3 regions of the Bacillus sp. P4_E1 genome follow, and region 1 is predicted to be linked to each of the others. Evidence: riboswitches for the same ligand, from Rfam matches in the RefSeq annotation. Region 1 holds a riboswitch; each other region holds the start of a gene.
The links. A riboswitch is a leader RNA that binds a small molecule or an ion and turns the genes downstream of it on or off. The one in region 1 is predicted to bind lysine.
Positions count from the first base shown of each region.

Region 2: linked by a shared signal. The riboswitch ahead of AC1DS7_RS11605 (amino acid permease) and the one ahead of AC1DS7_RS07925 (aspartate kinase) in region 1 are both predicted to bind lysine.
Region 3: linked by a shared signal. The riboswitch ahead of lysA (diaminopimelate decarboxylase) and the one ahead of AC1DS7_RS07925 (aspartate kinase) in region 1 are both predicted to bind lysine.

Region 1 covers NZ_JBFUIV010000004.1:313,835-316,044, forward strand. Annotated here, with positions in the region: gene AC1DS7_RS07920 (DoxX-like family protein) at 1-847, opposite strand, end outside; lysine riboswitch at 1,040-1,226, shown strand; gene AC1DS7_RS07925 (aspartate kinase) at 1,428-2,210, shown strand, end outside.
Region 2 covers NZ_JBFUIV010000007.1:25,971-28,180, forward strand. Annotated here, with positions in the region: gene AC1DS7_RS11605 (amino acid permease) at 1-1,018, opposite strand, end outside; lysine riboswitch at 1,131-1,323, opposite strand; gene AC1DS7_RS11610 (GNAT family N-acetyltransferase) at 1,708-2,157, shown strand; gene AC1DS7_RS11615 (sulfite exporter TauE/SafE family protein) at 2,198-2,210, opposite strand, start outside.
Region 3 covers NZ_JBFUIV010000005.1:59,943-62,152, reverse strand. Annotated here, with positions in the region: gene lysA (diaminopimelate decarboxylase) at 1-1,000, opposite strand, end outside; lysine riboswitch at 1,181-1,362, opposite strand; gene AC1DS7_RS08755 (DUF3888 domain-containing protein) at 1,452-1,847, opposite strand; gene AC1DS7_RS08750 (LTA synthase family protein) at 2,101-2,210, shown strand, end outside.

The DNA.
Region 1 (2,210 bases):
CGACAATCGATAACCCTATTAGAAGAAAATTTAATGTAATCGGATTAAACGGTTGCGTAAAACTAGCGATATTCGTCGATCCTGCCGCTAATGTTAAAATTATCAACAATATAATATGCAATATAAATAGTTTTCGCTTTTGAAGTGGCAATAGCCACATAACACCCCATATTATTTCTAAAAATCCAACTATTTTAAGTATAAAAATACTACTTTCATTCGATCCGATTAGTGCAGAAAGCATCTTTACTTCTTCTGAATGAGTAAACATCAATTTCGGTACAATCCCTTGATATAACCATACGAAAGCAAATAAAAAGCAAACTAGCCAATACGTCATCGTTCTTCTAATTAGCAACTTAGGATGAAGTCCCTTTTCTAACCATAATTTTAAAGCATCAAAACTCCATGCTGTCGCCCAACCTAATAGTGGACGAAAAACATATAAATCTATCACATTTCCTATACGACCAAATCTCGTATCATAATCATATTGCGTTTCAAAATGAATATGTTCTTCATTCGGTGTATACTTCCAATAACCACGCCCTATTTGTATAAGTGATAATTGATTGTCTGTCCAAAATTTTAAAGAGGAAATGCGTTCTCCAGTTTCTTTTCTTATTTCACCTATCGATTCCCCTTCTCCGGCTATTTCAAGTCCAAATCCGATCTTTGTTTTATATAAAAACTTCTGTGGTTCTCCCTCTTTTTTTTCTAAATACGAAATCTCAGTAAAACGAGCATCCCACTCTGTATGTATATCAGGCTCTTGTGTATATGCCCATAGTTTCTCCATTGTTGTGTTCATTTCTGTGGCTACATAAATAGGCTTTTTCTTCCCCATCCTTCCACCTCCCATGCGCTATATTTTCAATGTACATGCAATGAATCGATTTTGCTACATTTTTCACAAACTAATTTAATAAAAAGATAGAATTTCAAAAAAATACAAAAAACACTTGATTCCCTGAAAAATTTAAATTATTATAAAACAAATGTTACCAACAACTTCATAAATCATACACTCTCGCCTAAAACGTGAGATAGAGGTTGCAACGCTTATAAGTATTCTAAAGGAGACACAGAGATGTCTATGATTTTAGAGGAAAGGAAGTGTTGCCGAAATTGATAAATTTCTCTGCATTTATCAATTGGGGCTGTTTTCGAATAGAAACAGAACTGTCATATGTACAGACGTGTACGTATGAAGAGCTATCTACAAAAAAGAGATATCATTTTTATGATATTCCTTTTTTGGCGGTTTTTTTATTAGCTCCGTTTTCTGTTTCCCTTTTCCTGTAACAGCACCATCCTCACTTATTTGAGATGGTGTTTTTTGTTTTTCTCTCTGGTAACTACAGGAATATTGGGATTTGTATATGTCCTAACCTATTCTTAAAAATGGACGAAAGAAGGAATTCGTAATGGAAACGATTGTACAAAAATTTGGCGGTACTTCTGTCGGAAGCGTCGAACGCATTCAACATGTAGCAAATTTAATTATTGAAGAATATGAACGAGGACATAGTATTGTCTCTGTCGTTTCAGCAATGGGAAAAAGTACGGATAAACTTGTAGCACTTGCTAAAGCTATTACTGAAAATCCAAGTAAACGTGAAATGGATATGCTCCTATCTACAGGAGAACAAGTAACCATTTCATTATTAACAATGGCACTACAAACAAAAGGTTATAACGCAATTTCATTAACAGGATGGCAAGCTGGTATTACGACAGAATCTGTACATAGTAGTGCACGGATTATTGACATTAACACTACCCGTATTCAGTCTCACCTTACTGAAGGCACGATTGTTATAGTAGCTGGTTTCCAAGGAGTAAGTGAAGAAAATGAAATTACCACACTTGGCCGCGGTGGCTCTGATACGACTGCTGTCGCATTAGCTGCTGCACTAAAAGCAAAAAAATGTGATATTTATACGGATGTGACCGGCGTATATACGACTGATCCACGAGTTGTACAAGATGCTTATAAATTAGATGAAATTTCTTATGACGAAATGTTAGAGCTTGCCAACCTCGGTGCTGGCGTATTACACCCACGCGCTGTTGAATTTGCTAAAAATCATAATGTAATTTTAGAAGTTCGCTCAAGTATGGAACAAGAAAACGGAACAATTGTAAGGGGAGAATGTAACATGGAACAACAATCAATCGTTAAAGGTATTGCATTTGAGGATAATATT
Region 2 (2,210 bases), on a different contig from region 1:
AGAACTTTGGTGCTTTTCCTTGGCGAGCTAAATCCCAAAGCATACGAGTTGATGCATACATTCCAGAGTTACCAGCAGAAAGTACTGCAGTTAAAATAACAGCGTTCATAACAGAAGCAGCGAAGGCAACGCCCGCTTTTTCAAATACAAGTGTAAATGGACTTACTGTAACATCACTTGCTGCAAGGCTTTCAGTCGTATAAGGAATTAATAAACCGATAACGAGAATTGCTAAAATATAGAATAATAAAATGCGCCAAAAGATAGAACGAATTGCTTTCGGAATATTGCGTTCTGGATCAGCAGTTTCACCAGCAGCTACTCCTAATAATTCAGTTCCTTGGAATGAGAAACCAGCAGCCATAAATACACCGATAATTGCCATGATGCCGCCATTAAATGGTGCATCTGCAACAGTGAAGTTTTTAAAGCCAACAGATTCGCCGCCCATAATTCCAAAAATCATCATAAAACCGACAATTAAAAAGATAATAATAGTAACTACTTTAATAAGTGCGAACCAATATTCAGATTCACCAAAACCTTTAACAGATAAATAGTTTAAGAGAAAAATAATAGCTAAACAAAGTCCACTCCAAATAAGAGAAGGGGTATCTGGGAACCAAAATTTCATAATTAATGTTACGGCCGCTAGTTCAGCTGCAATCGTAATCGCCCAGTTATACCAATAGTTCCATCCAAGTGCAAAACCAAGTGATGGATCAACAAATTTTGTTGCATAAGTACTAAAAGATCCAGTAACAGGCATGTAAGCCGCGAGTTCTGCTAAGCTTGTCATTAAAAAATAAACCATAATTCCAATTGCGGCATATGCGACTAATGCACCGCCAGGACCAGCTGAATGGATAACACCACCACTGGCAAGAAATAATCCGGTACCGATTGTACCACCGAGAGAAATCATCGTAAGGTGACGAGATTTTAATCCGCGTTTTAATTCACCTTGTCCTTGTGTAGTTTGCGTTTTAGAGGTAGATTGATTTGTTGCGCTATTCATGTTCAACACTCCTTTTCTTGTAGGTTAGGAAGGAGCGGGGGAGAAAAATACAAAAAACCGCCAAAGGAATTAGGCGGAACGTTTCACAAATAACCACCCCATCATACCCTTCCGTTAAGATAGCACACCACGTTTACACGGTAATTTTGTAAACGTGACAGTTCTGTTCCTTTCGGAGACAGCCCCAGCTCATATTTCCAGAGAAGAAATATAAACTTCGGCAACTTTTCCTTTCAAACGGAGTCAGTGACATTCGCTGTGTCTCGTCCATTTTACTTTTAAAAGTCGCAACCTCTACCTCATCGGATTGATGAGGATTTATATATTGCTAAGATATTTAATATATGGCAATTGTAATGACTTTCTGAATATATTGCAAGGAATTTTGTTAGGAAAAGTCAAAAAATATCGGTTATTGTATAGGAAACGCTTGCAAAACTCCACCCGAACCTACTATTATGTAGCAATAAGCAAAGAAAAAATTGTTATACAAATGTTTCGCAAAAAATATTGAAAAACCCTTTAAAATTAAAAGAAAATTCAGAAAATATAATTCGACATAACTATTAGAAGGGGATTATTCCTTAAATTCGTTTCAAAGAATAAGTATAAATTCGATAAATAGAATGAATATTCTTTTTATTTCTGATAAAATTGAGGTATTGTTTAATTGAAAAGGGGATATCATTATGAAATTAGAAACGGAAAGATTATATATAGTACCGTGTACAGAAGAATGGATTCAAATTGCGGATAATCAAGGATACAATAGTGGTCCGCATATTGTAGGACATATAGAAAATATGAAACGAGATGCGGCTTCATTACCGTGGGGACCGTGGTATGTTATTCGGAAAGAGGATGATGTTGTTCTAGGTGATATAGGATTTAAAGGGAAACCGAATGAGCAACATACGGTAGAAATTGGTTACGGATTTATTGAGAAATATTGGAATAAAGGGTATGCAACAGAAGCAGTTAGTGAATTAATGAAATGGGCTTTTCAAACAGGGGAAGTGGAAACGATTATAGCGGAGACACTCCTTGATAATTATAGCTCTATTCGTGTCTTAGAGAAATTACATATGAAAAGAGTAAATAGTATTGAAACGATGGTCAATTGGAAAATAGAAAAATAAAAAATACCGCTCGAAGTAAATCGGGCGGTATTATTATTAATTATGGTAGCATT
Region 3 (2,210 bases), on a different contig from region 1:
ATAGAGCTGGTCTTAAATTATCTGTCATTCCACCATCGACTGAAACATATTTCCGAATGCCAGGAATCTCTTTCACCGCTCCGACTGTATAAAGTGTTGTTCCCGCATCACCTACGATACTACGACCTGGTTCAACCCATATTTCTGGAAGCGGATATTCACATAATGTAAATTGTTCTCTTATCGTACTTGTTACAGCGTGCACATACGTTTCAAGTGTTAACGGTGTATCTGAATCCGTATAACGTATACCGAAACCTCCGCCCACATTTAATACTTTCATCACATAATGTGTTCGCTCTCTCACTTCTTCTAAAAATTGGCGGAGTACTTCAATTGCTCGAACAAATCCAGCCGTTTCAAATATTTGTGATCCGATGTGCGAGTGAATTCCTAGCACATTATAATTTGATTTTTGCAAGGCAAGCTCAATTGCTTGCATCGCTTGACCATTTGAAACACCAAATCCAAATTTCGAATCCTCTTGACCTGTTGTTATATATTCGTGTGTATGTGCCTCTACTCCAGGCGTTACACGGATTAATATGTTCACAAATTTCCCATGTTGCATTGCTAAATCATGTAAGATTTCTAATTCTAAGAAATTATCTACTACAAAACAACCGATATTCGCCTGAAGAGCCATAATCATTTCTTCTTCTGTTTTATTATTTCCGTGAAAATGAATACGCGATGCCGGAAAACCAGCTTGGAGCGCAGTATATAATTCTCCTCCAGAAACAACATCTAAAGACATATTCTCTTCACGAGCTACTCGGCACATCTCCATGCACAAGAACGCCTTGCTTGCATATGCTACTTGATAAGAGAAACCACTTTCTTTAAAAGCACGATGAAACGCGCGGCACTTTCCTCGAATAGACTCTTCATCGTATACATAAAGTGGTGTTCCGTATTGTTTTGCTAGTTGCGTCGTATCGCACCCACCAATTTCTAAGTGTCCTTGCCCATTGATTCGGCTTGTGCCGTGTAAATACATTTAAATTCCTCCCTTATTTCCTCTAAAACTCATAACCCCAATCTTCTATTCATTGCAGCACGCTTTTAGATAGACAAAAAACGCGCGGAACAATGTTCACACGCGTTTCTTATTAGGAAAAATATATATTGAAAAAATAAACGAGTTGTTATCTCCTCAAAATAAGAAACCGCATCAACATCTCCAAATAGCTCTTCATAAAATAAATCTTATGACAGTACTACATTTATTCAATGCAGTCCCAATATATGAATAAGATGGTTATTCTTATATTTCGGCAATAGTCCCTTTCAACCTATGATCACAGATTCCATTAAATCTCCCATAGCTTACTCTTTCCTATCGCGGCCTCTACCTTTGAGAGTAGATGAGGTAAGTCTATTTAATTTTCAAACATCTAATTGTTGCTATTAACAATACCAAAGGACCATTTTATTTGTCAAACAATTTTTTATATTGTTTTTTTACAGTTTAATTTTGTATCATTTGGTAAGCGCTTTACTGAAACCTTTGTCACTTCCCATTCGCCCTCTTCGTTATTAAATGTAATCGTTACCTTCTCAAATGGTGGAACAATTTTCCCACCAACCTGTTCATACTTCGTTACTTCAATACTCGCTTGAAATAAATATGTACCACTATACACTTTTTTTAAACTAATAATTTTAGGACATTGATAAGACTTCAAGCTCCCATATTGTTTTTCAATTGCCTTATTTATTTTTGGAAATAAAACAGAATAAAGGGCATCTTCCATAAGGGGTGCATCATATTGTGCTACCGACACACTCGGTGAAGCAAAAAGTATAACACTACTGCATACTATAAAATATAATAATTTTCGCATTATAACCTCCGTTTTATTACTCGATTCTTTTTGCGCACGATAATTATCATACATAGAAACTCCGTTTTATTGTCTCCCACTGCCCTTTTTCTACTCAATTATTATAAAAAAGCCCACAACTCTCTTTTATTTTCGTATAATGATACTCATAGTATAATAAACATAATAATAAAGGACTGTTCGTATATATAAAATGAGGCGCTAATCAAACCGGCTCACAAGAACCGTCATGCTTTTAGGAGAGGAGTATATTATGCTACAAAATCTGTTTCCAAAACTGCGATTTGCACTAGTTGCAGTCGTTTTATTATGGATAAAAACATATATTGTGTACAAGCTAGCATTTGATATTAGAATTGATAA